Regions from separate parts of the Thauera sp. DNT-1 genome, predicted to be linked through region 1. Evidence: predicted binding sites of a transcription regulator. Region 1 holds the regulator's gene; each other region holds the start of a gene.

Region 1 (10,221 bases):
GGTGGGCGAAGCCCTCGCCAACCGCAGGCTGTGGCTGGCCACCGCGGAGTCCTGCACCGGCGGCTGGATCGCCGAGGCCGTCACCGCGATCGCCGGCAGCTCGGGCTGGTTCGACCGCGGCTTCGTGACCTACTCGAACGACGCCAAGGCCGAAATGCTCGGCGTGCGCGCCGCGACGCTGGAGACGCACGGCGCGGTCAGCGAAGCCACCGTGGGCGAAATGGCCGCTGGCGCGCTCGACCACAGCCGCGCCGACCTCGCGGTGGCCGTGTCCGGGGTCGCGGGACCGGGTGGAGGCAGCCCCGCCAAGCCGGTCGGCACGGTCTGCCTCGCTTGGGCACGGCGCGACCGCCCCACCGGGGTCGTCACCGTCCATCTCGACGGCGACCGCGCCGCGGTGCGCCGGCAGACGGTGATCCTCGCCCTGCAAGGCGTACTCGAACGCTGCGTCTGAGGGGCGCAGGGCGCACGGGGCCGGGAAATCCGAACCGCCACCCTCGCCACTTCGCCGGACGCAGCCCCGCGCCGGAAATCCCCATGACATGTTTGCTGTAATTGCATACAGGCTCTACACTTACGGCATCAGGCCTGCACCCCGCATGTCTGCAATCTTTGTGCCATAATCAGGCAATCAAACAGGACGCACTTCCATGGACGAAAACAAGGCCAAAGCCCTCTCCGCGGCGCTGTCGCAGATCGAAAAGCAGTTCGGCAAGGGTTCGATCATGCGCATGGGCGACGGCAGCATCGAGCGCGACATCCAGACCGTCTCCACCGGCTCGCTCGGACTCGACATCGCGCTCGGGCTCGGCGGTCTGCCGCGCGGTCGGGTGGTCGAAATCTACGGCCCCGAATCCTCCGGCAAGACCACGCTCACCCTGCAGGTCATCGCCGAGATGCAGAAGCTCGGCGGCACCGCGGCCTTCATCGACGCCGAGCACGCGCTCGACGTGGGCTACGCGGAAAAACTCGGCGTCGACATCGAGGATCTGCTGATCTCGCAGCCCGACACCGGCGAACAGGCGCTCGAGATCGCCGACATGCTGGTGCGCTCGGGCGGCGTGGACATCGTGGTCATCGACTCGGTCGCCGCGCTCACGCCCAAGGCCGAGATCGAGGGCGAGATGGGCGACCAGCTCCCCGGCCTGCAGGCCCGCCTGATGTCGCAGGCACTGCGCAAGCTCACCGCCAACATCAAGCGCACCAACACCCTGGTGATCTTCATCAACCAGATCCGCATGAAGATCGGCGTGATGTTCGGCAGCCCGGAGACCACCACCGGCGGCAACGCGCTCAAGTTCTACGCCTCGGTGCGCATGGACATCCGCCGCACCGGCACGATCAAGAAGGGTGACGAGGTGGTCGGCTCCGAGACCCGCGTCAAGGTGGTCAAGAACAAGGTCTCGCCACCGTTCAAGGAAGCCCACTTCGACATCCTTTACGGCGAGGGCATCTCGCGCGAAGGCGAGATCATCGACCTCGGCGTCGAGCACAAGATCGTTGACAAGTCGGGCGCCTGGTACGCCTACAAGGGCGACAAGATCGGCCAGGGCAAGGACAACTCGCGCGAGTTCCTGCGCGCCAACCCGGTGCTGGCCCGCGAGATCGAGAACAAGGTGCGGGTCGCGGTCGGCCTGCCCGAGCTGCCGCCCGCCGCCGCGTCCGCCCCGGCGCCGGCCGAGGCCTGACCCCGTCGACGCCGACATGGGCGAGCCGAGCCTGCGCGAACGTGCGCTCCGCCATCTCGCCCGGCGCGACCACTCGCGCGCCGAACTTGCGCGCAAGCTCGCACCCCATGGCGAGCCGGCCGAGATCGAAGCGGTGCTCGAGCGCATGCGCGAGCTCGGCCTGCAGTCCGACGAGCGCTACGCCGAGGCCTTCGTGCGCGGCAAGGCGGCGCGCTTCGGCACCGCACGATTGCGCAACGAGCTCGTGCGGCGAGGCATCGACCGTGACCGGATCGACGAGGCGCTCGCCGACGAGTGCGTAGAATCCGAGATCGAGCGGGCGCGCGCGGTGCTGCGCGGCCGCTTCGCCACCCCACCCGCCGACGCACGCGAATGGGCGCGCCAGGCGCGCTTCCTGCAAACCCGGGGCTTCGCCCCCGAGCTGATCCGCAAGCTGCTGAAAGAGCCCTACGATGAGTCTGCTTAAGGTCGCCGGCCTGCAAAAGCGCTACAAGGCGCGCACCGTGGTGCATGACGTCGGCTTCGAGGTCGGCTCGGGCGAGGTCGTCGGCCTGCTCGGTCCCAACGGCGCCGGCAAGACCACCTGCTTCTACATGATTGTGGGTCTGGTGCGCGCCGACGGCGGCCAGATCGCCCTCGACGGCACCGACCTCACCCACCTGCCGATCCACGCCCGCGCGCGCTTGGGCCTGTCCTACCTGCCGCAGGAGATGAGCGTGTTCCGCAAGCTCAGCGTGGCCGAGAATATCCGCGCCGTGCTCGAACTCCAGGGGCTCGAACGCCGCCAGATCGAGGAGCGGCTCGAGGAACTGCTGATGGAACTGGGCATCCATCACCTGCGCGACAACACCGCGATCTCGCTCTCGGGCGGGGAGCGCCGGCGCTGCGAGATCGCCCGCGCGCTCGCCACCGACCCGCGCCTGATCCTGCTCGACGAGCCCTTCGCCGGAGTCGATCCGATCGCGGTCATCGACATCCAGAAGATCATCCGCTTCCTCAAGGAGCGCGGTATCGGCGTGCTGATCACCGACCACAACGTGCGCGAGACCTTGGGCATCTGCGACCGCGCCTACATCATCAGCGAAGGTCGCGTGCTGGCGAGCGGAGAACCTACCGAGATCATCGAGAACGAGCGCGTGCGCCAGGTCTACCTCGGCGAGCACTTCCGCCTGTGAGCCCGCCCTCCTGCCGACCGCGATGAAACCCAGCCTCCAGCTCAAGCTCTCCCAGCACCTCACGCTGACGCCCCAGCTGCAGCAGTCGATCAAGCTGCTGCAGCTGTCTACGATCGAGCTGAACCAGGAGATCGAGCGCGTGCTGCTCGAGAATCCCATGCTCGAGCGCGAGGATGGCGACGGCGGCGTCGACTACGCCCCCGCGCCGCCGCCGGGCAACGCGCCCGAGCGCGAAGCCGCGCCGGAACCCGCCGCCGAACCGGCGGGCGAGTCGATCACGCACGAGGGCGGCGAAGGCAGCAGCGAGGACGAGGGCATCGACTGGTCCAACGTGGGTCAGGGCGCGTCCAGCCGCAGCGAGGACGACGAGGACGGCGACTACCAGGACATCCAGGCCGCCGGCGTGTCGCTGCGCGAACACCTCGACCAGCAGGTCGCCCTCTCGCCCCTGTCCGACCGCGACCGCGCGCTGGTGCGCTTCCTGATCGAGGCGCTCGACGACGACGGCTACCTGCACCAGCCGCTGGAAGATCTCCTCGAGCTGCTGCCGCAGGACGCCGAGGTCGATCTCGACGAGCTCGCCATCGCCCTGCGCCACGTGCAGAGCCTCGAGCCGGCCGGGATCGGCGCGCGCAGCCCGCAGGAATGTCTGGCCCTGCAGCTCCAGGCCTTGCCCGAGTGCCCGATACGCCCTCTCGCTCTCGAGATCGTGACCAGCCACCTCGAACTGCTCGCGGAGCGCAACTTCGCCCGTATCCGCAAGCTCACCGGCTGTGACGACGAGGGTCTGCGCGAAGCGCAGGCCCTGATCTGCAGCCTCGACCCCCACCCCGGCTCGCGCTACTCCACCGCCGAGACGCGCTACGTGCTGCCCGACGTCGTCGTGCGCAAGCTGCGCGGCCAATGGACCGTGAGCCTGAACCAGGAAGCGATGCCGCGTCTGCGCATCAATCGCCTCTACGCCAGTCTGCTGCAGCAGAACCGCGCACAGGGCGGCGGCCTGGGTGGACAGCTGCAGGAGGCGCGCTGGCTGATCAAGAACGTCCAGCAGCGCTTCGACACCATCCTGCGCGTGTCCCAGGCCATCGTTGACCAGCAACGGCAGTTCTTCGATCATGGGGACGTGGCGATGCGGCCACTCACCCTAAGGGAGATCGCAGACCAGCTCGAGCTGCACGAATCCACCGTCTCGCGCGTCACCACGCAGAAGTACATGGCGACGCCGCGCGGGGTCTTCGAGCTCAAGTACTTTTTCGGCAGCCATGTCGCGACCGACACCGGCGGTGCGGCTTCCTCCACGGCGATTCGCGCGCTGATTCGCCAGCTGGTGGACGCGGAAGACAGCAAGAAGCCGCTGTCCGACGCCAGGATCGCCGAAATCCTCGGCCAACAGGGAATCGTCGTGGCGAGGCGCACGATCGCCAAGTACCGCGAGTCCCTCAACATCCCGCCGGTCAGCCTGCGCAAATCCCTCTGACAACAACAGGAGTCATCCATGAATCTGAACATCACCGGGCGCCACGTCGAAGTCACCCCCGCCATCCGCGAATACGTGACCTCCAAGCTCGATCGCGTCATCCGCCATTTCGACAACGTCACCAGCGTCACCGTCATCCTGTCGGTCGAAAAGCTCAAGCAGAAAGCCGAGGTGACGCTGCACGTGCGCGGCAAGGACCTCTTCGTCGAAGCGGACGACGCCGACCTCTACGCGGCGATCGACGCGATGACCGACAAGCTCGACCGTCAGGTTCAGAAGTACAAGCAGAAGCAGTCCGACCATAACCACGAGTCGCTCAAGCACCAGGTCCCCGAGGCCTGAGGACCGGCTTGAAGCTCCCCGTCCGGGGTGTGGTTATAATGCGCGCGTTTTCACGAAGCGCGGCCGCACACGCCCCGGACCGGATTCCCGCCCCCCTGGCGGCAGCTGACGGAAGAGTGCGCGAGCCCACCTGCGAATGAGCCTGATATCCCAACTCCTGCCGCTTTCCAACGTGGTGATCGATCTCGACGCGAGCAGCAAGAAGCGCGTCTTTGAACAGGCCGGCCTGCTGTTCGAGAACAACCAGGGCATCGCCCGCAGCACCGTGTTCGACAGCCTGTTCACCCGCGAACGCCTCGGCTCGACCGGACTGGGTCAGGGCATCGCCATCCCGCACGGCCGCATCAAGGGGCTCAAGGACGCCGCCGGCGCTTTTCTGCGCCTGGCCACCCCGGTGCAGTTCGACGCTCCCGACGGCCGTCCGGTGGACATGCTGTTCGTGCTGCTCGTGCCCGAACAGGCCAACGAAACCCATCTGCAGCTGCTGTCCGAGCTCGCGCAGATGTTCAGCGACCGCGAGTTCCGCGAGACCCTGCACGGCGCGACGGATGCCGCACAGATCCACCGCCTGTTCGTGAATTGGGGTGCCGATGCGGCAAACCAGCCTGACCCGGCTGTATGAGGCGCACCGCGAAAGCCTGAGCCTCGTCCACGTCAGCGGACCGATCGGTGCCCGTCTGTCGGTCGCCGAAGAGCGCATCTGGCCGGCCGACCTCGTCGGCCACCTCAACCTGATCCACCCCACCCGGCTACAGGTGCTCGGCGCCGCAGAGCTCGCGTGGGCGCAACGCCAGGCGAACGAGAAGGTCGCCCACCACCTCAACGAGATCCTCTCGGCGCACCCCCCCGCGATCATCGTCGCCGACGGCTGCGAGATCCCCAACATCCTCCACGGCATCTGCGAGGCGCACGACGTCGCGCTGTTCACCGCGCGCCACCCCTCGGCGAGCGTGATCGACCAGCTCCGCCTCTACCTGTCGCGCGAGCTCGCCGAGAAGGTCTCGCTGCACGGCGTGTTCATGGACGTGCTCGGGCTCGGCGTGATGATCACCGGCGATTCCGGCGCGGGCAAATCCGAGCTCGGCCTCGAGCTGATCTCGCGCGGCCACGGCCTCGTCGCCGACGACGTGGTCGAGCTGTCGCGCATCGCGCCCACGGTGCTCGAGGGCCGCTGCCCCGAGATGCTGCAGGATTTCATCGAAGTGCGCGGCCTCGGCCTGATCAACATCCGCACCATCTTCGGCGAGACCGCGTGCCGGCGGAAGATGCGCCTGCGCCTGATCTGCCACCTCGACCGCCGCCAACCCGGTCCCGACGACCCCTGCCGGCTGCCGCTGCAGCAGGAGACGCAGGACATCCTCGGCGTGAAGGTCGCCCGCGTCGTGCTGCCGGTGGCCGCGGGACGCAACCTCGCGGTGCTGCTCGAGGCCGCAGTGCGCTCGACCATCCTCAAGCTGCGCGGCATCGACTCCACCCAGGAATTCATCGACCGCCAGGCGCGCGCGCTGCACGCCGAAGAGGCCTACCGCGCCGACTGAGCCACCCGCACTTGCGGCACGGCGCCGCCGGCTGTTACGCTCGATCGCTTTGCAGCAGCCTACTGGCCGGCCATGAGCTCCACTCCCGATTACCTGGAACGCATCCTCAACGCGCAGGTGTACGACGTCGCCGTCGAAACCCCGCTCGACCTCGCCACCAACCTGTCGGCGCGCACGCACAACCGCATCTACTTCAAGCGCGAGGACATGCAGCCGGTGTTCAGCTTCAAGATCCGCGGCGCCTACAACAAGATGGCGAACCTGTCGCCGCAGGCCTTGAAGCGCGGCGTGATCTGCGCCTCGGCGGGCAACCACGCCCAGGGCGTGGCGCTGTCGGCGGCCAGGCTGGGCGTGCGCGCGGTGATCGTGATGCCGAGCACCACGCCGCAGATCAAGATCGACGCGGTCAAGGCGCGCGGCGGCGAGGTCGTGCTCGCAGGAGAATCCTATTCCGACGCCTACACGCACGCGCTCGAGCTCGAGAAGAGCGAGAAACTCACCTTCGTCCACCCCTTCGACGACCCCGACGTGATCGCCGGCCAGGGCACGGTGGGCCTGGAGATCCTGCGCGCGCACCCGAAGCCGATCCACGCGGTGTTCTGCTGTGTCGGCGGCGGCGGGCTGATCGCCGGCGTGGCGGCCTACATCAAGCGCCTGCGCCCGGAGACGAAGATCATCGGCGTCGAGGCGGTGGACGCCGACGCGATGACGCGCTCGCTCGCCGCGGGCAAGCGCATCGCGCTCGAGCAGGTCGGCATCTTCGCCGACGGCGCCGCCGTCAAGGAGGTCGGTGCCGAGACCTTCCGCCTGTGCCAGCAGTATGTGGACGAGATGATCGTGGTCGACAACGACGCCATCTGCGCCGCGATCAAGGACGTCTTCGAGGACACCCGCTCCATCCTCGAGCCCGCCGGCGCGCTCGCCGTCGCCGGCGCCAAGGAGTACGCCCGCCGCAACAAGCTGCGCGACAAGAGCCTGGTGGCGGTGGCCTCGGGGGCCAACATGAACTTCGACCGCCTGCGCTTCGTCGCCGAGCGCGCGGAGCTCGGCGAGCAGCGCGAGGCCGTGCTCGCGGTGACCATCCCCGAGAAGCCGGGCTCCTTCCGCAAGTTCATCAGCGTGCTCGGCAACCGCAACATCACCGAGTTCAACTACCGCTACGCCGACGCCGAGCGCGCCCACATCTTCGTCGGCGTCACCGTGCACAACCGCAGCGAGGTCGGACGCCTGGTCGAGATGCTCGAGCGCCACGAGCTGCCTGCGCTCGACCTCACCGACGACGAGATGGCCAAGTCGCACGTGCGCTACATGGTGGGCGGACGCGCACCGCAGGTGGAAAACGAGGTGGTATACCGCTTCGTCTTCCCCGAGCGCCCGGGCGCGCTGATGAATTTCCTCTCCAACCTGCGCTCGGACTGGAACATCTCGCTGTTCCACTACCGCAACCACGGCTCCGACTTCGGCCGCGTGCTGGTCGGCATGCAGGTGCCGCCGGCCGACAAGGACGCCTTCGACGCCTTCCTGCAGCGGCTCGGCTACGACTACGTGGCCGAGACCGACAACCCCGCCTACCGCATGTTCCTGTCCGGGAGCTGAGCCCCGCAGGCAGGCCGTGCAGGGTTGCAGCCGCCGCTCAGGCGCGCGGCTTCGCCACCCCCGCCTCGGTCACCAGCCAGTCCATCGGGCGATCGAACTCCTGCGGCAGCGTGTCGGGCACGCGCCCGACCTCGAAGCCCACGCCCACCGCCACGGTGCGCAGCACCGCCAGCGTGCGGTCGAAGTAGCCCCCTCCGTAGCCGAGGCGGTAGCCGCGTTCGTCGAAGGCATTGAGGGGGATCAGCACCAGCTCGGGCTCGACCGCCTCGCCGTCCGCCGGGTGGGGGATGCCATGGCGGTCGAGCGGCATCGGCACGCCCGGCGTCCACGCGCGGAACATCATCGGCACATGGCGCTCGAGCACCACCGGCAAGGCCGCCACCCGCCCGGGCGCGGCCGCACGCCAGGCCTGCACCCACGGGCGCAGGTCGGGCTCGGCGCGGTAGGGCCAGCAGAAGGCGAGCCGGCGTGGCTGCAAGCGTCCGACCAGGTCGTCGAGATGCTCGCCGATTGCCGCGGCGAGGCGCTCGCGACGCTCGGCAGGCAGGCGCTCGCGCAACGCCAGCGCATGTTCGCGCATGCGCTGGCGACGCGCGCCGGGATCATGGGACAAGGGGGCGAAACTCATCTTCGATATGGTATGGTTGGCGGTCAAACGGAGGCATCACCTGGCATGAAGAAGGCACTGGTTGCGGCGCTCACGGCCGCGACGTTCCTCGCCCCCGCCGGCGCGTTCGCACAGATCGGCGGCGAGTCCGGGGACGGGCGTATCGTCGCCGCTCGCGAGGCCCTGCGCAAGGGCGACCGCAGCACGCTCGAACGCCTCGCAGCCGTGCGCGAGGCCCACCCCCTCGACGCCTATCCGCGCTACTGGCTGCTGATCAACCGCCTCGCGCGTGCCGAAGAACCCGTGCCCGTCGCGGCCCTGCAAGCCTTCCTCGCCGAAGAAGCCGGCTCCAACCTCGCCGAACGCCTGCGCGCCGACTGGCTGCGCCGCCTCGCCAGGGACGGCGACTGGAACGGCTTCCTCGCGGTGTACGCGGACCTGCGCAGCCCCGACGCCGAATTGCGCTGCAACGCCTGGAGCGCGCGCGTGCTGACCGGCGAGCGCAGCGTCTTCGCCGAGCTCGCGCGCGAATGGGACACCCTCGCCGACGCCGATCCGACCTGCGACACGCCGCTGCGCGCGGCGGTCGACTCCGGCGCGGTGGACGAAGAACGCGTGTGGTGGCGCATCCGCCGACAGATCGACACCCGCAAGCCCGAGGCTGCGCTCGCCAGCCTGTCGCTGCTGCCCGCCGGCAACGCCCCGGCCCACGCCGACCTGGCGCAGGCGATCCGCTCGCCCGCACCCTGGCTGGATCGGCTGCAGCCCAACTTCGCCGTGAGCCGCGCCGGCCGCGAGCTCGCGCTCGCCGCACTGGTGCGCCTGGCGCGCGAAGACGTCTCCGCCGCGCGCCTGCGCCTGCTGCGCATCCAGGACCGCCTCGGCGCGGCCGAGCGCAACTACGCCCATCTGGCGCTCGGCATGCACGCCGCGCTCGACCGCCTGCCCGAGGCGAGCGCGCTCTACGCCGCCGCCGGCGACATCGAGACCACCGCCCAGCAACGTGCGTGGCGGGTGCGTGCGGCGCTGCGCATCGGCGACTGGCACGCGGTGCGCGAGGCGATCGAAGCCATGCCCGCCGACGAACGCGAAGCCGCCGACTGGATCTACTGGCTGGGCCGCGCACACGCCGCGGCCGGGCGCCGCGACGCCGCCGAGTCGCTCTACGTGCGTATCGCCGGCGAGCCGCACTTCTACGGCATGCTCGCGCGCGAGGAGCTCGGCGAGGCCTTCCCGCCGCCCCCCGCCACCGCGCCGCTACCGCGCGCCAAGCTCGAGGAGGCCGAGCGCGACCCCGGCCTGCAGCGCGCACTCGCGCTCTACCGCCTGGAGCTGCGCACCGAGGCGCTGCGCGAATGGGTCTGGGGCGTGCGCGAACGCGACGAGCAGTTCCGCCTCGCCGCCGCCCACCTTGCGCTGCGCAACGAGCTCTACGACCGCGCGATCAATACCGCCGAGCTGGCCAACCCGCGCAGCAACTTCGAGCTGCGCTTCCTGACCCCCTATCGCGACCTCATCGAGCCGCAGGTGCGCGCGCAGGGGCTCGACCTCGGCTGGGTGTACGGCCTCATGCGCCAGGAGAGCCGCTTCGTGGTTCCGGCACGCTCCAGCGTCGGCGCCCAGGGCCTCATGCAGGTGATGCCCGCCACCGGCAAGTGGGTGGCGGATCGGATCGGCCTCGCCGGCTACAACCAGCGCCTGCTCACCGACCCCGAGACCAACGTGCTGCTCGGCACCAGCTACATGCGCCTGATCATGGAGGGGCTCGACGCCCACCCCGTGCTCGCCAGCGCCGGCT
Region 2 (10,221 bases), 2.3 Mb from region 1:
CGTCATGGAGAACGCCTTCCACGGTCGCACCATGGCCACGTTGTCGGCCACCGGAAACCGCAAGGCCCAGGCCGGTTTCGAGCCGCTGGTGCAGGGCTTCATCCGCGTGCCCTACAAGGACATCGAGGCCATCCGCAGGATCGCCGAGCACAACCACACCGTGGTCGCGGTGATGCTCGAGATGATCCAGGGCGAGGGCGGGGTCAACGTCGCCGACGAGGCCTTTCAGCGTGATCTGCGCGCCCTGTGCGACGACAGGGGCTGGCTGATGATCTGCGACGAGGTTCAGTGCGGCATGGGCCGCACCGGCAAGTGGTTCGGCTGGCAGCATGCGGGCACGAGGCCCGACGTGATGACGCTGGCCAAGGGCCTGGCCTCGGGCGTGCCGATCGGCGCCTGCGTGACCAGCGGCCTGGCCAAGGGCCTGTTCGGGCCGGGCAACCATGGCTCCACCTTCGGCGGCAACCCGCTCGCCTGCGCGGCGGGCCTGGCCACCTTCGACGCCATCGTCGAGGACGAGCTCATGGACAACGCCGTCGCCGTCGGCGCGGCGATCCGCAAGGGCATGGCCGAGGCGCTCGCCGGCGAGGCGGGCGTGGTCGACATCCGCGGTCGCGGCCTCATGATCGGCATCGAACTCGACCGCCCCTGCGGCGTGCTGATGGCGCGCGCCGCCGAGAACGGCCTGCTGCTGTCGGTGACCTCCGAGCGCGTGGTGCGCTTGCTGCCGGCGCTCACCTTCACCACCGCCGACGCGCAGACCCTGGTGTCCATGCTGGCGCCGATGATTCGCGACTTCCTCGCGAACGGCTGAGGACTGCGTATGAGCTCTCCCATCAAGCACTACCTCCAGTTCAAGGATTTCACCCGCGAGGAATACGAATACGTGTTCGCGCGCGCGAAGTGGATCAAGGACAAGTTCAAGCGCTACGAGCCCTACCACCCGCTCTTCGACCGCACGCTGGTGATGATCTTCGAGAAGGCGAGCACGCGCACGCGCCTCTCGTTCGAGGCTGGCATGCACCAGCTCGGCGGCTCGGCGATCTACCTCAACACCCGCGACTCGCAGCTCGGCCGCGGCGAGCCGGTGGAGGACGCCGGCCAGGTGATCTCGCGCATGAGCGACCTGGTGATGATCCGTACCTTCGAGCAGGACATCGTCGAGCGCTTCGCCGCCAACTCGCGCGTGCCGATCATCAACGGCCTCACCAACGAGTACCACCCCTGCCAGATCCTCGCCGACATCCTCACCTTCATCGAGCACCGCGGCTCGATCCAGGGCAAGACCGTGGCCTGGATCGGCGACAGCAACAACATGTGCAACACCTGGCTGCAGGCCGCCGAAGTGCTGGACTTCAACGTTCACGTGTCGACCCCGCCGGGCTATGAAGTCGAGCCCGAGCGCGCCGGCCTTTACGGGACGGCCAACTTCGAGCAGTTCGCCGACCCGATGGACGCCTGCCGCGGCGCCGACCTGGTCACCACCGACGTGTGGACCTCGATGGGCTTCGAGGCCGAAAACGAAGAGCGCATGAAGGCCTTCGCCGACTGGTGCGTCGATGCCGAGATGATGTCGGTCGCGCACAAGGAGGCCGTCTTCATGCACTGCCTGCCCGCGCACCGCGGCGAGGAAGTCACCGCCGAAGTCATCGACGGCCCGCAGTCCGTGGTGTGGGACGAGGCCGAGAACCGCCTGCATGCGCAGAAGGCGTTGATGGAATACCTGGTCCTCGGCCGCATCGAGAACTGATCCAACGAACAATCACGGCACGCACGGGCGTGCGCGCCGGCAACACAGCAGGAAACAGGAAAACAGCATGAGCGACGTCAACAAAGTAGTGCTCGCCTACTCGGGCGGGCTGGACACTTCGGTCATCCTGAAGTGGCTGCAGGACACCTACCAGTGCGAAGTGGTCACCTTCACCGCCGACCTCGGCCAGGGTGAAGAGCTCGAGCCCGCGCGCGCCAAGGCGCTGCAGTTCGGTATCCAGCCCGAGAACATCTTCATCGACGACCTGCGCGAGGAGTTCGTGCGCGACTTCGTCTTCCCGATGTTCCGCGCCAACACCATCTACGAAGGCGAATACCTGCTCGGCACCTCGATCGCGCGTCCGCTGATCGCCAAGCGCCAGATCGAGATCGCGCGCGCCACCGGCGCCGATGCCGTCTCGCACGGCGCCACCGGCAAGGGCAACGACCAGGTCCGCTTCGAGCTCGGCTACTACGCGCTGATGCCGGGCGTGAAGGTCATCGCGCCGTGGCGCGAGTGGGACCTGCTGTCGCGCGAAAAGCTGCTCGCCTACGCAGAGAAGCACGGCATCCCCATCGAGATGAAGCACAAGCAGGGCGGCTCGCCCTACTCGATGGACGCCAACCTGCTGCACATCTCCTTCGAGGGCCGCCACCTCGAGAACCCCGCCGCCGAGGCCGAGGAGTCGATGTGGCGCTGGACGATGTCGCCGGAGGCCGCGCCCGACGCCGCCGAGTACATCGACCTCGAGTTCGAACAGGGCGATCTGGTCGCGATCGACGGCAAGCGCATGAAGGCGCACGAGCTGCTCGCCAGGCTCAACGAGCTCGGCGGCAAGCACGGCATCGGCCGCCTCGACCTGGTGGAGAACCGCTACGTCGGCATGAAGAGCCGCGGCTGCTACGAGACCCCGGGGGGCACCATCCTGCTGCGCGCCCACCGCGCCATCGAATCGATCACGCTCGACCGCGAAGTCGCCCACCTCAAGGACGACCTCATGCCGCGCTACGCCAGCATGATCTACAACGGTTACTGGTGGAGCCCCGAGCGCCGCGCGATCCAGGCGCTCATCGACCACACCCAGCAGACCGTCAACGGCTGGGTACGCCTCAAGCTCTACAAGGGCAACGTCATCGTCACCGGTCGCGACTCGAAGACCGACTCGCTGTTCGACCCGACGATCGCCACCTTCGAGGACGACGCCGGCGCCTACAACCAGAAGGACGCGCACGGCTTCATCCGCCTGAACGCGCTGCGCATGCGCATCGCGGCCAACGCCAAGGCCAAGCGCGGCTAAACCCGCAACGGATCCCTTGCGATGGCCAACGACGACTACATCCTCGGACTCAGCTTCGTCGAGTTCGAGGACCTCGCCCTCAAACTCGGCTTGACCGGCCTGATCCTGTTCATGGTCTTCATCATCTGGAACCTGGGCAAGGAATCCAAGGCCGGCCGCTACGGCATGATGTGGCTGTTCCTAGGCCTGGGCGTGGGCTTCGTCGGCTTCATCGCCAAGGGCATCATCCAGAAGCTGCTCGGCATCGAATAAGGAAAACACAAGCGATGGGCATTACCGCCAAGCTCGACGGCGTCGCCGTCACCACCCAGGCCAACGTCTATTTCGACGGCAAGTGCGTCAGCCATAGCGTGCAGTTCGCGGACGGCACGAAGAAATCCGTGGGGGTCATCCTGCCGGCCTCGCTCACCTTCAACACCGGCGCGCCCGAGATCATGGAGGGCGTGGCCGGCTCCTGCCGCGTCCGCCTGAAAGGCCAGGCGGACTGGAAGACCTACGGCGCCGGCGAATCCTTCGACGTGCCGGGCGACTCCAGCTTCGACATCGAGGTGGCGGGCGAGCCCTACCACTACATCTGCCACTTCGGCTGAGCGGGGGAGGGGAGCATGCCGTCTTTCGACATCCTGTCCGAGGTCGACCAGCCCGCGCTGCGCAACGCGGTCGAGCAGGCCAACCGCAAGGTCGACGGCCGTCACGACTTCAAGGGCACGAGCGCCAAGATCGAGCTCGCCGAGAAGCTGCTGACCCTCTACGGCGACAGCGACTTCCAGCTCGAGCAGATCAAGACCATCCTGCTGCCCGAGATGACCAAGAAGAACGTCGACGTCCGATGTCTCGACTACGGCGACGTGCAGAAGATCTCCGGCAACAAGGTCAAGCAGGAGGTCAAGGTGCGGGTCGGCGTGGAGCAGGAACTGGCCAAGAAGATCGTCAAGCTCTTGAAGGACAGCAAGATGAAGGTGCAGGCTGCGATCCAGGGCGACGCGGTGCGCGTCTCCGGCGCCAAGCGCGACGTATTGCAGGAGGCGATCGCGCTGGTCAAGAAGCAGATCACCGATTTTCCGCTGCAGTACGGCAACTTCCGCGACTGAGCGGAACGCCGGGGCAGGAATCCGACGGGCGCCGCGAGGCGCCCGTCGTGCGTTCGGGGGTTGGGTTGTGGGGGAGTCGGGTTGACGGCGACGAGGCGATGTTCCGGGCGGGGAATCGCGACTTGCGTCGCTCCCACGAGAAGCAGCGGGGAATCGCGACTTGCGTCGCTCCCACGAGAAGCAGCGCGATTTCGGACGCGGTTCGGCTGGGGTTCGGCCGTTGTTTCCCGCGCGGGTGGGGCGGTCCTCACGCATGCCGAGCGCGCTGCGTTCGCGTATTTCCGACACCTGCACGCGCTGCAGGAGCGGCGCAAGTCGCGATGCGGGCGGTCCGTCACCCGCTGCCGCCGGTGCGGCTCAAGCTCCTCCGCTCCCTGCCGATATGCTCTTCGACATCACCGCCCTCGCCCCGGCTCGACAGGAGAACAAATCATGGAAGCAACCGCAATCGCCGCGCTGGCCTCGAACAATGCGCTCGCGCAGGTCCAGCAGGAAGCCTCGGTCGAAGTCCTGCGCAAGGCGCTCGACCTCCAGGGCGAGAGCGCGATGCAACTGCTGCAGGCGATTCCCCGGCCCCCCGCTGCGGCGGTCGGCAGCACGGCGGGCGGCATCGTCGACACCTGGGCTTGAGCAGGTCGTCGGGCCCGAACCACGAAAACCACCCATGCGTCTCGCAGCCATTGGCTGGACCCCATTTTGGGGCATCGATGAGGCCTCGATTTCGCTTTGCGTCGGTTTTTTTTACAGTTACCCAGGGTTCGGGGGGGGGGTAATAATTTAAGTCACGGATTATTAAGCAAAATTTCTTCTGGCTTGATTTTTGCTGGTAACGCTCGTCGGCAAGCATGTAATACCCGCTTGCTCAAATAGAACGGGAGAACCACATGAATCCTCAACCCCGCCTGATGGCGCTGGTGCTTTCCATGATCGGCATGTCGGCTGTCCAAGCCGCACCGATGATTTCCGTGCGGACGTACGATATCGCTGAGAGAAGTTATGCAGTGACCGACTCGTCCGTGATGGACGGCGCGGTTAGCACGGCAATAACGACCAGCGGCTCGGTCGGCCCGAATTCGTTCCAGCAGTTCGATGCATCGACGGGCGTGCTGACCTCGATTACCGCATCGGTCTCCGCTTCGAACTTGCTGCTCTCGCAGCAAGTCACGGGTGGCGCGACGGGGACGAGTGCGGTGCGCGTCAGCTGGACGTCCTTCGGCGAGTCCCTGTTCGATCGCCAGGTCATCGGTTCGGTGAGCACGCCGACGCCGTCGCTGAGCAATTTCGATACTCTTTCTCGAACCATCGCCTCGGGTGATGCGGCCGGAGACGCCTTCGTCGCGAAAGCCGGGCAGCCGCCCGGAAACAGCGCGGCTTCGTACGAGCTTGTTGCCGACCTGAGTTCGACGGCGCCGGGTTCGGCCGACTCTTTGACCTCATCCCTCAGCTCCCGTACGGCCGACGCGGCGGGATCGTTCACCCATAAGCTCGCTTACAGCTACGTTCCTCATGCGATCGCCTCCTTCGAAGGAGACCAGACCACGACGACTTGGCGGCTCCCTGTGTCAGGGAACATCGAGGTCGGGCTCGGCGACTTATTTACGCTCGATCTGAACATCTTCAACCTTGGTTTGCTCGGCGGAGCGGGACTGGATCTGGATGGATTCAATCCCAAGAGCGGTTCCGGGCTGTCGATGACGGACCTCGAATTGTTCGAGGGGCTCGCGCAGGGCACAGGCCGGAATGTCAAGGCGAGCTTCAGGGCGGACGAGCTTGGCAGCCACGAGATGATGTTCTCGCTCTTGCTGTCGGATGAGGATGTCGGGTTCGCCTCCAGTCGCGGCAGCTACGAGTTGGAGCTGACGGTGTTTGCCAACGTCGTCGACAACGGAAACGGAAATCCGGTGCCCGAGCCGGGCGTGCTGGCGCTTCTCGGTATCGGTCTCTTCGGGCTGGCCGTGCGCGGGCGTGCCGCGCGATGACTTCTTAGGTGGTTCCCGAAACGAGAAAGGCGCCGTCGGCGCCTTTCTCGTTTCCAGTGATCGTGTCCGGTCTCAGCGATAGTTCAGTTCGCGCCAGGATATCCGGCGAATGTCGCCCCCGGACACCGAAGTCACGATCGGCTCGGCTTCGCTGCTGTCGTCGGTCTTGCGGATCAGGCCGATGACCTGGCCGTTCGGCGTCACGATCAGTACGACGCGGCTCGCCAGACCGGGCCGCAGGCGCTTGCCCACGTAGGGAAGGGCGTTTGTACCGATCGGAGCCATCCCGGTTGCGAGGTCGAACTGGAACAGATAGCTCGTCCCGCCCGGCACGCATGGATCGGACGCGCTCGGGACGTTGGTCGTGAATGCGACCGTGGTGTGGGCGATCGCAGGATCGGTCGTGGCACGTTCGCCGCTGATGTTCAGATCCACCCTCCACCCGCGCTTCGCAGACCAGTTGATGTCCGCTGCATCGGACAGGGTGCGCGTGCCGTCGGTCTCCGCGGCGAGGGTCCGAGGCGTCAGGTCTGCGCGCACGACGGTGCTGCCGCCGCGGTCGATGCGATCTTCGATGACGTAGAACGTCTGGACCTGGGCCGCGTCGGCCGCGGAGACCGTGGTACCGGGGACGTCCTTCTCTCCAAGGTAGCGCCCCGTGCCCACCACGACCAGGTTGCGGAAATCGTTGCCGGCCTTGACGCGGGTGAGTTCGGGCGCCGCGGTGATGGGCTGGACGTTGCCGCTGGCGTCGGTGAGGACCGCAAGTTTGCTTGTCGACCAGGCGTCGGGGTTGGTTGCGCTCAGGTCGAAGCGCCACAGGTTCCCCTTCAGGTCCCCACCGTAGACCCACTGCACGCCATTATTGACGTCGGCGTTGTGCACCCAGGCGCTGAGCTGGCCGAGCCCGCTCGGGTCGCTGGCGCTGCCGACGCCCGTGGAGAGCTTCTTGATGAGCGCACCGGTCTTGGCGTTGAGAACATACAGGTAGCCTCTGCCGTCGCCACTCGAGTTGTTGTAGCCCGAGCTGACGAGCACGACCCACCCCTGGCCCGAGCGCGTCTCGTTACCCCGGTTGTCGGTCGTGACTACCTCGTGCTTGACGATGATCGGCCGCGAGAAGGCGAGGCCGAGATCGGCGTCGCCGCTGAATTCCCACAGCACCTTCGCCGTGAGCGGGCTGGACTCGGTCACTTCGGGGGAGGTGATGTCGAGTGCATAGAAGCCCTTGCCGCCACGGCCGAGGCCACCCACCAGCAAGGTGCGCCAGTCGGCGGTGCCCCGCGTTCCCCCGGTGAAGCCGAAATCCACATCGCCTTCGGTGAGATAGCCGTCAACCGTGGCCTCGAACAGTCCGTTGGGCGAGGCCAGTCCGGGCAGCCGCGGAAACACGGCCTTCGGGACGTAGGCCCACTTCTCCGCGCCCGTGGAGGCGTCGAATGCATGCATCATGCCGTCGTTGGCGCCGACGTAAAGCATGCGGGTGCGTCCCGCGGTGCTCGAGCGGAAGCTCGCGTAGCCGGCGTCGGCATAGGAGCGGTCGGGCTCGCGCACCAGGACCGGTTCGCTGTGGATGATCGGACCGAGGAGCTGCAGCCGGCGACGCAAGCTCGTCGACTCCTGGCTGCGGTCGCCGCGCAGGTAGGCGAGCACCTGCGCACCATTGCCAGCCCCGGCCGGGGACTGAAGCTGACCGACGAGCGTGGTGCCGAGGCCGCTGCTGGTGAAGTCCACCCCGCTGCTGCCGTTGAAGGTGGCGATCTGGCGCGAGTCCGCGGTGCGCGTCTCGAGCATTTCGGCGACCCCTTTGGCGCAGGTCCTGCTCGCATCGGTCGGGCAGGGTTTTGTCCAGGCCGGTTCGTTACGGTCGGGCTGCCCGGTCTCCAGGTGCAACTTGTAGGCCTTGATGTCGCCCATCCGCTGCGCGGCCTTATAGCTGGTCTCGTAGGTGAAATTGTTCGCGATATCGATGTAGGGCTTGGTCACCGCCGCGGCTGCGGCGCCGCTCGGATTGTTGGCGAGCGATTCGAGCACCTTGCTCATGCGCTGGGCGAAGAGCTCCGGATCGTCGGCGCGGAAGAATTCTCCGCGGCCATTGAGTGCCGCGTGCACGAGGTCGTCGCCCTTCGCACGGTCGGTGTTCCCTCCGGTGGTCGGGTTCAGCCAGGACACCGAGTTCAGGCGGCCCGCGAACAGCGCGACGATGTCGCTTTCCGAGAGCATGCCGGTGATGCCGAAGCCGATGGTGTAGGTGGAGAGATGCTGCCAGAAGGCCGGGTTCCGATCGTCATCGGGAATGCCGTTGGCGAGGCCCGGGCGCAGGTCGGTCTTCCAGTAGTACATCGCCACGTCGGCGAGGGTATTGGTGTAGTCGTCCTTGTACGGGGCGGCCGGCAGGTAGCTAAAGCTCCTGGTGCCGTCCTCGCTCGTGTGCTCGTCGCCTTCGAGGTTGTCGACGTTCGATCCCGAGATGGACGCGCGTGCGCTGTCTCCGTCGTTGTCGTAGTAGCCGTCGGTCATCAGGATGTGGTGGCTGCGCTGGCAGCTCAAGGCCGCGCTGGTAGAGTCCTCGACCTTCGCACGCCAGGGCGGCGCGCTCGTGAAGTAGTTGCCGACATCGTCCATCGCGGTGCGCAGCGGCGTGGTCAAGAAGCGCGGCATCGGGTCCTTGTAGAGCCAGTCGAAGAACTGGGTGCGCCAGCGCTTGTCGGCGGCCTCCTCGTCCTTGAACAGGCGCAGGCCGCGCACGACCCGCTTGGTCGTGAAGCCGTCGATGTCCGTCTCGGTGGTTCGGTTGATCGTCGCGTAGCCGACACGCAGGTTGTCCTTCTGTTCGGAAAAGGCCTTGCCGATCGCCGCGCGTGCGGCGAGGTGGCGGGAGCGGTGGTAGGAGAACCAGTTGGCGAAGTTCTTGATTTCCTCCGCGTAGCTGCAGGGATCGCCGGCACAGTCGGTACGCTTGGGACTGCGGGGGGGTAAGGTGGTGAGGCCGATCTGCACCCGGGCGAAGTTGCCTGGCGTGTTCGTCGTGGTCGTGTCGGTGCGGACCAGAGGGGCCGGGCCGGTGTAGACGAAATAGGTCGCAGGATAGATCGTGGCCTCTGCAACGTTGGAGTTGTCCGGTGGTGGCCGCCAGAGCAGGTTCTGCGTGAGGTCCAGGGTGTAGTCGTCCCTGTTCGGATGACCCGGATTCAGCCAGGCCCGGGTCGGCTCCGCGTTCGGCCACAGGCTGCCGTCGCTGTTGCTCCAGGGCTTGTAGGTTTTTTCCGGGTTGTAATACAGGGGGTTTCCGGCGTACGAACGATAGAAGCGCGCATTGGGGTCGTCGAGATCCGTGGAGACCGGGTTGGCCGGATAGTCGGTGGCGCCGGTGCGCCAATCGTAGACGTTCGCCGGGCGCGGAAAGAGATAGATGCCGTCCCGAAAACCATGTGAATCGGGGATGCTCTCCCAGTACATCGAGCCGGAGTCGTCGAGCGTGAACATCACGTTCGCCGGCACCGTGATCTTCGATTCGGGAGGGACCTCGGAAATCTCGGTCTGGGCGGCGAAGCCAATCTGGGCGGCGAGCAGGCCGGCTGCGAGCAGCGCGAGGCGGGTGTGCCGGGCAAGCGGCCGGAAGGCGGGGTGTGCGTTGTTCACGACGCGTTCTCCGGTTAAGGGCGAGGAGTCCATCAGTCGCGCAGCACGACCTGCACGAAGGACTGCGCATTGTTCGGGCCGGTGACGCGGACGGTCAGCCGGTAACGGATCGACGAGGCGCCGGTGATGCGTGGCGAACCGGCACGGCGGGATCCGCCTTCCTCGGGGTTGTCCGAAACGCAGGATTCGGCACGGTTGGCGATCGGCAGCGTGCCGGTGCACATGCGGTCGATCACGTACTGCACCCGGTATCCATCGGGGATCCGGGAGTCTTCGATGCAGGCGACCTTGTCCCAGTCGAGCGTGGGGACCCCCGGAATCGTGTAGCTGCGCCCACCGATGGTCGGGCTGCCCATCGTGCTCGCCGTGGCGAACATGGTCGGGAAATAGTTCGAGACCGTGGGTTCGGCGCTCGTCAGCCGACAGGTCCCGCCGACCTTCCACTGGCTCTCGCGCGGCTTG
Region 3 (10,221 bases), 2.0 Mb from region 1:
CATCCGCCTCGACGCTGTCGCCCTTTTCTTCCATCCACGCACGCCGCCCCGAGGCTTCGCCCTTGCCCATCAGCAGGGTGAACATCTTCAGCGTGTCCTGCAGCGCGCCGCTGCGCACCTTCACCGGCAGCACCCGACGGGTGGCCGGGTCCATGGTGGTCTCGCGCAGCTGGTCGGGGTTCATCTCGCCCAGGCCCTTGAAGCGGCCGATCTCGATCGCGTCGGGCTTGAAGCCTTCCTTCTCCAGGCGCTCGCGCATCGCGGCGAGCTCGCCCTCGTCGAGCGCGTAGAGGCGGCGCGGCGGGCGCTTCTTGCCTTGTGCCGGGACATCGATGCGGTACAGGGGCGGCTGCGCCACATACACGTGGCCGCGCTCGATGAGCTTGGGGAAGTGGCGGAAGAACAGCGTCAGCAGCAGGGTCTGGATGTGGGCGCCGTCGACGTCGGCGTCGGACATGATGACGACCTTGCCGTAGCGCAGCCCGGAGAGGTCGATCGGGCTGTCGGCGGTGTGCGCGTCCACGCCGAGGGCCACCGCGATGTCGTGGATCTCGGCGTTGGCGAAGAGGCGATCCGGGTCGATCTCCCAGGCGTTCTGCACCTTGCCGCGCAAGGGCAGGATGGCCTGGGTCTCCTTGTTGCGCGCCATCTTGGCCGAGCCGCCGGCGGAGTCGCCCTCGACCAGGAAGAGCTCGTTGTCGGCGAGGTCCTCGGACTCGCAGTCCGACAGCTTGCCGGGCAGCACCGCCACGCCCGAGGTCTTCTTCTTCTCGACCTTCTGCGCGCTCTTCTGGCGCGCAAGCGCCTGCTTGATGGAAAGCTCGGCGATCGCGCGGCCGGCCTCGACGTGGTTGTTGAGCCAGATCTCGAAGGGGTCGCGCAGCTGGCTGGAGACGAGCTTGACCGCCTCGCGCGAGTTGAGCTTTTCCTTCACCTGGCCCTGGAACTGCGGGTCGAGCAGGCGCGCCGAGAGCACGAAGCTCATGCGCCCGCACACGTCCTCCTGCTGCAGCTTCACGCCGCGCGGCAGCAGGGTGTGGTGGTCGATGAAGGACTTCATCGCCTCGAACACGCCGGCGCGCAGGCCGGATTCGTGGGTGCCGCCGTTCACGGTCGGGATCAGGTTGACGTAGGACTCGCTCGGCACCGGGGATTCGAACCATGCCAGCGCCCACGCCGCGCCTTCACCGGCGGCGAAGGTCGGATCGTCCTTGGCGGCGTATTTCTCGGCGGTGAAGATCGGCGCCACCGGCTCGACATCGCCCGCGAGCTCTTTCAGATAACCGGCGAGGCCGTCGGGGTAGGACCACGTCTTGGTCAGCGCCGGGCCGTTCGCCTGCTCGATGTCGAGCCGCACCGCGACCCCCGACAGCAGCACCGCTTTCGAGCGCAGCAGGCGCTCGAGCTCGTTCATCGGCACGCGCGGAGATTCGAAGTACTTGCCGTCCGGCCACACCCGCACCCGGGTGCCGGTCTGGCGTCCGCAGTCGCCCTCGACGCGCACCGGGCCGATCGTCTCGCCGCCGTCGGAGAAGTCGATGCGGTGGATCTTGCCCTCGCGCCTGACCTCGACCTCGATCCGGGTCGACAGCGCGTTGGTCACCGACACGCCGACGCCGTGCAGGCCGCCCGAGAAGGCATAGGCCGAGTTGCCCTCGCGCTTGTCGAACTTGCCGCCGGCGTGCAGCCGGGTGTAGGCCAGCACCACCACCGGGACGCCTTCCTCGGGGTGCAGTCCGACCGGGATGCCGCGGCCATCGTCGGCCACGGTGACCGAGCCGTCGACATGGAGCGTGACGTGGATCTTTTTCGCGAAGCCGCCGAGCGCCTCGTCGGCGGCGTTGTCGATCACCTCCTGGATGATGTGCGCCGGGCTGTCGGTGCGGGTGTACATGCCGGGGCGTTCGCGCACCGGCTCGAGCCCTTTCAGGACGCGGAAGGAGGATTCGTCGTACTGCTTTGGAGTGCCTTGCGTGCCGGCCATGCTGACTGCCCGTTCGAACTTGCGAAGGGCGCAAGGATAGCAGAGCGAAGGGCTGTATGTATGTTCAGGCGCTGCCGAGCATGCGCCCGCCGCCAATGGCGCGGGTATGGCCTTCGGCGTCGTAGAGCGGCGGCTGGTCGGCGGCCGAGAGCAGCAGGCTGAGCGCGGCCTGATTGTGCGCCATGCGCTCGGTGATGAGCTTGCCGTTGAGGGCGTTGCGCTCGCGCGTCGTGCGGGCCAAGCCGAGGACCTCGTCCCAGCGCGCCAGCACGCGCGGCAAGCCGGCGAGCCAGTCGCGGATCACGGTGTCGGAGACCGCCTGGCCGAAGCGGCCGAGCAGCAGGCTGCGGTCGTCGGAGAGCCGTTGCAGGCGGCGGTAGCGTTCGTTCTTGTCCTGGCAGAGCACCACCAGTGCATCGACCTCCCCGGCGATCAGCAGCGCCTCCTCGCGCGCGAGCAGCTCGACGAACTCTCCGAGCTGGATCGCTTCCGCTTCGATCAGCAGCGCGAGGCGCTGGCGGTCGGCGGAGGAGGGCGGGACGGCAGGACGGTTCATGCGCGGTGAAGCGTTCAGCGCTGGCCTGCGAGCATCTCGCGCACGCTGTCGATCAGCCCGTCGGCGATGCGTCCGGCGTCGATCCTGAATTCGCCGTTGGCGATCGCCTGCTTGATCTCCTCGACGCGCTGCGCGTCGACGACCGGGGTCTGGGCGATGCTCGCCTCGGCCTTGGCGAGGCTGGACGACAGCGAGGAGAGCTGGACCTTTTCGCTGCCGGCGGAGACCGTGGCGCCGGGGCTCGCGGGGCTGCGTGGGCGGGCCTCCGCTGCGGTGGAGGGGGCAATCGCCTTGCCCGAGCTTTCGATTTTCATGGCGCAGTTCCCATACAGAGTGACTCTGACGTTCTCTTCGGCGCGATGGCGTGGAACTTGAGCGATTAAAGCATGAAATCTTTCACGCTCGGCCATCCGCTCGCGGCCGTCTCCGTTCGGCACGCAGCCGCCTCAGAACTCCAGCGCCACTGCGCCGCCCGCCTGTGCGGTCCCGGTGACGACCTGGCCGTCGGCCAGGCGCACCCTCACCTTCTCACCCGGGGCGGCGTTGTTCATCGCACGGCCTTCGCTCGCCACCCGGAAGCCCGCGCCCACGCCGAGCACGCTCACGGTCTGGCCCTGGCGCACCGCGTGGGGTACGCGCAGCATGTCGCCGCGCAAGGGGCTGCCGGCGGCGACCGCGATGCGGGTGTGGTGGCCGCTGGCCTGGGTGGGGTCGGTGAGGAGATTGTCGGGGAGCGCGGTGAGGTCGCCCCTGCGCTGCCCGAGGTCGGCGGGGCCGAGCACCTGGCCGGCGCGCAGCGGGCGGGCGGCGATCAGGTAGTCGGCGACCACGGCGACGCGCGCCTGCAGGTAGGCGGTCCACGTCACCGGTGAGTCGCAGCGCACACCGACGCTGAAGCGTCCCCACGCGCGCGTGCCCGCGGGCAGGAAGGGTTCGAGCGCGGCGCAGGCGGGCAACTGGCTGTTGGGATCGAGCGGCGCGAGCTCGATCGACACCTCGCCGGGCAGGCCGGCGACCTGGCGCTGCAGGAACTGGCGCACGCGGGCCTCGACCGCCCCCTCGGCGTGCTGGGCGATCGCGGCGGGGGAGGGAAGCAGCACGAGGGCCGCGCACAGCGCTGCGGCCGGGCCGCGCAGTCGCCCTGCGGCGAGCCTGCGGTGGAGGGGAGTCGTCATGGCGGGATTGCACCATGACCCCCGCCGGCCTGGCAACCGGCAGCGTCCGCCGGCAATCCTTGCCGGCGGGTGGCGGCGAAATTGGCCGGGCTTTGCCCCCCTTATCGGCGCCAGGGTCTTGCCGGCCCGCGCCTACCATCGCTGGCATGGAAACTGCGTCCGGAACGTCCGGGCGCACCGTCCCGGGAGCACAGCGATGAAGACCCTTTTCGACCGGCAGATCCAGTTCCACCAGACCGCGCTGAACCTGCAGGCGCACCGCCAGCAGCTGATCGCCTCGAACATCGCCAACGCCGACACGCCGCACTACAAGGCGCGCGACGTGGATTTCCGCGCCGCGCTGCAGGGCGCGCTCAATGCCTCGCGGGAGGGTGTGCAGATGGCGACCACGCAGGCGGGCCACATCGGCAGCGCACCCGCGCCTGCGCTCGAAAGCCTGACCGGCTACCGCAGCGAGCTGCAGTCCGCGGTGGACGGCAACACGGTGAACATGGACGTCGAGCGCGCCGCCTTCGCCGAGAACGCCTTGCACTACGAGGCCAGCGTGACCTTCATCAACGGCATGCTGCGCTCGATGAACACCGCGATCACCGGCCAGTAAGGAGAGCCGCCATGAGCATGCTGAACGTCTTCCAGATCGCCGGCTCGGCGCTCAATGCGCAGTCGCTTCGCCTCAATGCCACCGCCTCCAACCTTGCCAACGCCGACAGCGTCACCTCCGAGGACGGCCAGCCCTACCGCGCCAAGCAGGTGGTGTTCGCCGCGCGCCCGGTCGCCGGCCCGGCGGCGGTCGGCGTGCAGGTGACCCAGGTGGTCGAGAGCGCCGCGCCCCTGCGGCTGGTCTACGAGCCCAACAACCCTGCCGCCAACCCCGACGGCTACGTCGAGATGCCCAACGTCAACGTGGTCGAGGAAATGGTGAACATGATCTCCGCCTCGCGTTCCTACCAGAACAACGCCGAGGTGATGAGCACGGCACGAACCTTGCTTCAGCGTACCTTGCAGATCGGCCAGTAAGCACCCCGCAGGCGCCGTGACGCGGAAAACGCCGACAGCAGGAGAGAGGAATGAGCAGCGTAACGAACAACCAGGACATCGCGGCGAGCGTGCTCGCCAAGATCAACACGCGCGAGGAGTCGAAGGCTTCGGCCTCCGGCGACATGAACTCGCGCTTCCTCACCCTGCTCACCACCCAGCTGAAGAATCAGGATCCGCTCAACCCGATGGAGAATGCGGAGGTCACCTCGCAGCTCGCACAGATGAGCACGGTCGACGGCATCGAGCGCCTGAACAAGATGTTCCAGAGCTTCGTCGATGGCCAGAGCGCCTACGACTCGATGCAGGCTGCCGCGCTCGTCGGGCGCGGCGTGCTGGTGGAGGGGAAGAAGCTGACCCTCACCGAGGCCGGCGCGGTAGGCGGTTTCGAGCTCGATGCCGCGGCCGACAGCGTGGTGCTGTCGATCAAGGACGCCGCCGGCCTCGAGATCAAGAAGATCGAGCTCGCTGACGTCAAGGCGGGCAGCCAGAACTTCATCTGGGACGGTACCGCCAGCGACGGTTCGCGTGCCGTCGACGGCGCCTACACGGTCGAGCTGAGCGCGCTCGCCGAGGGCAAGAAGGTCACGGGTCGGACGCTCGAGTTCGGCCCGGTCACCAGCGTGATCCGCGGCGCCTCGGGTACCGACTTCCAGGTCGGCTCGCTCGGCATCTTCAAGTACGACGACATCAAGCAGATTCTCTGATCCGGAGCCTCGATCATGTCTTTCCAGCAAGGTTTGAGCGGCCTGAGCGTTTCCTCCAAGGCCCTGGACATCATCTCCAACAACGTCGCCAACACCAACACGATCGGCTTCAAGACCGGCTCCGCGATCTTCTCGGACGTCTTTGCGGCCTCGCTGACCGGCTCGATCTCGGGCAAGCAGGTGGGTGTGGGCGCCACGCTCGGTGCGGTGCGGCAGACCTTCACCCAGGGCAACCTCACCACCACCAACAACCCGCTCGACCTGGCGATCAACGGCGACGGCTTCTTCGTGGTCAGCCGCGAGAACGGCCCGGACGTGTATACCCGCAACGGCCAGTTCGAGCTCGACAAGGAGGGTTTCATCCGCACCCCCACCGGCGAAAGGCTCAAGGGCTTCCAGAGTCCGGTCACCCCGGGCGCCCTGCCCACGCCGATCGGCGGCCTCAAGGACGTCCAGGTGCCGATCGTCGGTTCCCAGCCCATGCCGACCAGCCGGGTGGAGATCGGCGGAAACCTCGATGCGAACGACCTGAGCGCAGCCCAGCGCTACCCACAGCTGTTCGGCTCGACCTTCACGTTTCCGCTCCCTGCGGGCGAGAACTGGCAGGACGCGCGCACCTACAATTTCTCGACCTCGATCAAGGCGTACGACAGCCTCGGGAAGTCGCACGAGCTCACCTACTACTTCGCCAAGGTGACCCCGACCCCGAACGATCCGGTCAACACGAACGAGAACACCTGGAAGGTCTTCACCAGCGTGGACGGCGGCTATCCCTTGGGGGTCGGGACCGATGGCTCGATCGAGGACCCGAGCGTGATCTGGAGCCTGACCTTCAACGAGAAGGGTACGGTGAACACGCCCATCGTCGGGCCGACGGCTGCGAATCCGCTGGCGATCCCGGCTTCCTACACGCCGGGTGCGGACCGCATCCGTTTCCACGTCGATTTCAGCGACATGCGCCAGATCGGTGGCTCCTACCTGATCACCGAGCTCACCCAGGACGGCTACACCGGCGGCGAGCTCGCCGGAGTCAGCGTGGGGCGGGACGGCATCGTGACCGGTCGCTACACCAATGGCGAGACGCGCGAACTCGCCCAGCTCGCGCTGCAGACCTTCCGCAATCCGAACGCGCTGCTGTCGATCGGCAACAACTTCTGGGAAGCGACCACCGAATCCGGCCTCACTGCGCCGTCCAAGGCCGGCGAAGGGGTCGCGGGCGTGGTCTCGGCGGGCATGATCGAGGACGCCAACGTGGAGCTCACCAACGAGCTGGTGCAGATGATCGTGCAGCAGCGCAACTACCAGGCCAACGCGCAATCCATCAAGGCGCAGGACCAGGTCCTGCAGACCCTGGTGAACCTGCGCTGATCCTGAAACCTGCCTGACACGAGAGGCCAGCGATGGACCGCCTGATCTACACCGCGATGACCGGCGCCAAGGGCACCATGGACCAGCAGGCGGCGGTCGCGCACAACCTCGCCAACGTCGACGCCACGGGTTTCCGCGCAGAGTTGCACAAGCTGCGCGCGGTCGAGGTGCAGACCGAGGCGCTGCGCACGCGCGCCTTCACGGTCGACGCCAGCGTCGCCAACGACTTCACCGAGGGGCCGCTGCAGTTCACCGGCCGGCCCTTCGACGTCGCGCTCGCCGGCAAAGGCTGGCTGGCGGTGCAGATGCCGGACGGCAGCGAGGCCTACACCCGCAACGGCAGCCTCGCGGTGAGCGCCAACGGCGTCCTGCAGACGCGCGACGGCAGGCCGGTGCTGGGCGACGGCGGGCCGGTCACGATCCCGCCCGACAACGAGATCACCATCGGTGCCGACGGTTCGGTCTCGGCCTTGCAGCCCGATCAGCCGGGTGTGGTCAACGTGGTCGCGCAGCTCAAGCTGGTGAATCCGCCCGAGGCGCAGCTGGTGCGTGGCGACGACGGCCTCTTCCGCCTGCAGGGCGGGGCGCCCGCGCCGGTCGATCCCAATGTGCGCGTCGCCGGGGGCTATCTCGAGGGCAGCAACGTCAACGTGGTCGACCAGATGGTGCAGATGATCTCGCTTGCCCGTCAGTTCGAGATGCAGACCCGCATGCTGTCGACCGCCGAGCAGAACGACCGCTCGGCCGCGCGGGTCATCGGCGGCCAGGGCTGATCGAGGCGCGCTCCCCGCCGAGCCGGGCTGCGCGGGCCGGGTAGCATGGGGCGCCCGGCCTTTTTTGCGCACCCGGCCGCTTCGATTAGCACGGTTTTTGCGTTGCTTATCGCAGGATGGTCGGTGACGGCACCGGCCTAGACTGATCCCATCGAAAAAGCGGCAGCACGGCGGCAATTTCAGCTGGGTATTCCAACCCCGCACGGCAAATCCTGCCGCCCCGGCAACGCAAGGCAAAGGAACCCATCATGATCCGCTCCCTGTGGACCGCCCGTACCGGGCTGGATGCCCAGCAAACCTCGCTGGACGTGATCTCCAACAACCTGGCCAACGTCTCCACGAACGGCTTCAAGCGTCAGCGTGCGATCTTCGAGGACCTGCTCTACCAGACCATCCGCCAGCCTGGCGCACAGTCGACCCAGCAGACGCAGATCCCCAGCGGCCTGCAGATCGGTACCGGCGTCAAGCCGGTGGCGACCGAGCGCATCTTCACCCAGGGCACATTGCAGCAGACCGGTGGCTCGCTCGACGTCGCGGTGCAGGGCAACGGCTTTTTCCAGGTCGCCATGCCCGATGGCACCACCGCCTACACCCGTGACGGCGCTTTCCAGCTCGACAGTCAGGGCAACGTCGTCACCGCCAGCGGTTACACCCTGGCCGACAACATCAACATCCCCGCCGACGCGCTCTCGATCACCATCGGCAAGGACGGCACGGTCAGCGTGCTGCAGGCCGGGCAGACCGCGCCGGTGGAAATCGGCGCCATCCAGCTCGCCACCTTCATCAACTCGGGCGGCCTGCAGGCCGCGGGCGAGAACCTGTTCTACGAGACCGCCTCGAGCGGCGTGGCCACGCCCACCCAGCCGGGCACCAACGGCGCGGGCGTGCTCAACCAGGGCTATGTCGAGGTCTCCAACGTCAACGTCGCCGAGGAGCTCGTGAGCATGATCGTGACCCAGCGCGCCTACGAGCTCAACTCGCGCGCGATCTCGACCTCCGACCAGATGCTCGGCCGGCTGACCCAGCTGTGAGGCGCACGATGAAGCTCGCCAGGCATTCGATCGCCGTCGGCCTGCTCGCGCTGCTGTCGGGCTGCGCCGCGATCCAGACCACCCCGCCGTCTGCGGTGCATCAGCCGATGAGCGTGCGCCCCGAGGCGATGGCAACCGCGCTGCCCGCCAATGGCGCGATCTACCAGACCGTGCAGGCACGCCCCTTGTTCGAGGATCGGCGCGCGCGCCGCATCGGCGACACGATCACGATCAACCTGGTCGAGCGCAACACCGCGGAGAAGAGCGCCAACGCCAACGCCACCCGCAACGGCAACATGAGCGCCGGCATCGGCCCCATCAACCGCCTGCCCTTGAGCGGCCTGAACGGCCTGGAGCTCGAGGCCGATGCCGAGTCCGACTTCAACGGCAAGGGCGCGGCCGCGGCCAACAACGTCTTCAACGGCACGATCACGGTCACCGTGATCGACGTCTACCCCAACGGCAACCTGCTGGTGTCGGGCGAGAAGATGGTGGCGATCAACCAGGGCAACGAGTTCATCCGCTTCTCGGGCGTGATCAACCCGAACACCGTCACCACCGCCAACACCGTGCAGTCGACCCAGGTGGCGGATGCGCGCATCGAGTACCGCGGCAGCGGCTTCATCGACGAGTCCAACACCATGGGCTGGCTGCAGCGCTTCTTCGTGGCGATCATGCCGTTCTGAGGGCCGCGCCATGTCCTGTCTCGCCTCCCTTCTGCTGCGCGCCGCGGTCGTCTCCCTCGCCGTGCTGATCTTGCATCCGGCGCAGGCGTACGCCGCGGCCGAGCGCATCAAGGACCTCGCCTCGGTGGCCGGCGTGCGCGACAACCAGCTCGTCGGCTACGGGCTGGTCGTCGGCCTGGACGGTTCGGGCGACCAGACCACGCAGACTCCCTTCACCGTGCAGAGCATCGTCAACATGCTCGGCAACCTCGGCGTGAGCCTGCCGCCCGGGACCAACCTGCAGTTGAAGAACGTGGCCGCGGTGATGGTCACCGCCAACCTGCCGGCCTTCGCCCGTCCCGGGCAGGCGATCGACGTCACCGTGTCCTCGATCGGCAACGCCAAGAGCCTGCGCGGCGGCACTCTGGTGATGACGCCGCTCAAGGGTGCCGACGGCCAGGTCTATGCCATTGCCCAGGGCAACATGGCGGTCGGCGGCGCGGGCGCGCAAGGCGGGGGCGCCTCGCTGGTCATCAATCACCTGTCGGCCGGACGCATCCCGGGCGGCGCGACCGTCGAGCGCGCGGTCCCGACCGCACTCGGCCAGGGCGACGCGGTGCTGTTCGAACTCAACGACGCCGACTTCGGCACCGCGCGCCGGGTCGTCGATGCGATCAACCTGGTCTATCCGGGCGCGGCGAGCGCGCTCGACGGGCGCAGCATCCAGGTGCGCGCGCCGACCGACTCCAGCGCGCGCGTCGCCTTCCTCGGCCACATCGAGAACCTCGAGGTCACGCCGGTGCAGCAGGCCGCCAAGGTCATCGTCAACTCGCGCACCGGCTCGGTGGTCATGAACCAGCGCGTGACGCTGCAGAACTGTGCGGTCGCCCACGGCAACCTCACGGTCACGGTCAATATCGAGACCCA

Evidence for each region. The regulator sigma-54, encoded in region 1, starts transcription at its own class of promoters, with help from an activator protein. The targets are predictions, from matches to a motif close to TGGCACGCTTNCTGCTNA.
Region 2: the regulator sigma-54 is predicted to act here: its motif matches at 4,948-4,965, upstream of ACZ5PP_RS05115 (PEP-CTERM sorting domain-containing protein).
Region 3: the regulator sigma-54 is predicted to act here: its motif matches at 7,685-7,702, upstream of flgG (flagellar basal-body rod protein FlgG).

Annotation. Positions count from the first base shown of each region.
Region 1 covers NZ_AP043752.1:3,376,115-3,386,335, reverse strand. Annotated here, with positions in the region: gene pncC (nicotinamide-nucleotide amidase) at 1-454, shown strand, start outside; gene recA (recombinase RecA) at 651-1,688, shown strand; gene recX (recombination regulator RecX) at 1,705-2,154, shown strand; gene lptB (LPS export ABC transporter ATP-binding protein) at 2,141-2,863, shown strand; gene ACZ5PP_RS15615 (RNA polymerase factor sigma-54) at 2,886-4,340, shown strand; gene hpf (ribosome hibernation-promoting factor, HPF/YfiA family) at 4,359-4,682, shown strand; gene ptsN (PTS IIA-like nitrogen regulatory protein PtsN) at 4,819-5,304, shown strand; gene hprK (HPr(Ser) kinase/phosphatase) at 5,273-6,220, shown strand; gene ilvA (threonine ammonia-lyase, biosynthetic) at 6,293-7,816, shown strand; gene ACZ5PP_RS15590 (5-formyltetrahydrofolate cyclo-ligase) at 7,854-8,444, opposite strand; gene ACZ5PP_RS15585 (lytic transglycosylase domain-containing protein) at 8,490-10,221, shown strand, end outside.
Region 2 covers NZ_AP043752.1:1,094,542-1,104,762, reverse strand. Annotated here, with positions in the region: gene ACZ5PP_RS05150 (acetylornithine/succinylornithine family transaminase) at 1-814, shown strand, start outside; gene argF (ornithine carbamoyltransferase) at 824-1,750, shown strand; gene ACZ5PP_RS05140 (argininosuccinate synthase) at 1,818-3,047, shown strand; gene ACZ5PP_RS05135 (DUF2788 domain-containing protein) at 3,069-3,299, shown strand; gene ppnP (pyrimidine/purine nucleoside phosphorylase) at 3,314-3,637, shown strand; gene ACZ5PP_RS05125 (YajQ family cyclic di-GMP-binding protein) at 3,653-4,138, shown strand; gene ACZ5PP_RS05120 (YjfB family protein) at 4,571-4,768, shown strand; gene ACZ5PP_RS05115 (PEP-CTERM sorting domain-containing protein) at 5,023-6,117, shown strand; gene ACZ5PP_RS05110 (pilus assembly protein) at 6,190-9,759, opposite strand; gene ACZ5PP_RS05105 (pilus assembly PilX family protein) at 9,792-10,221, opposite strand, start outside.
Region 3 covers NZ_AP043752.1:1,354,520-1,364,740, reverse strand. Annotated here, with positions in the region: gene ACZ5PP_RS06330 (DNA topoisomerase IV subunit B) at 1-1,984, opposite strand, end outside; gene ACZ5PP_RS06325 (flagella synthesis protein FlgN) at 2,049-2,540, opposite strand; gene flgM (flagellar biosynthesis anti-sigma factor FlgM) at 2,555-2,854, opposite strand; gene flgA (flagellar basal body P-ring formation chaperone FlgA) at 2,987-3,715, opposite strand; gene flgB (flagellar basal body rod protein FlgB) at 3,912-4,316, shown strand; gene flgC (flagellar basal body rod protein FlgC) at 4,328-4,732, shown strand; gene ACZ5PP_RS06300 (flagellar hook assembly protein FlgD) at 4,783-5,457, shown strand; gene flgE (flagellar hook protein FlgE) at 5,473-6,825, shown strand; gene flgF (flagellar basal-body rod protein FlgF) at 6,858-7,598, shown strand; gene flgG (flagellar basal-body rod protein FlgG) at 7,847-8,629, shown strand; gene ACZ5PP_RS06280 (flagellar basal body L-ring protein FlgH) at 8,638-9,315, shown strand; gene ACZ5PP_RS06275 (flagellar basal body P-ring protein FlgI) at 9,326-10,221, shown strand, end outside.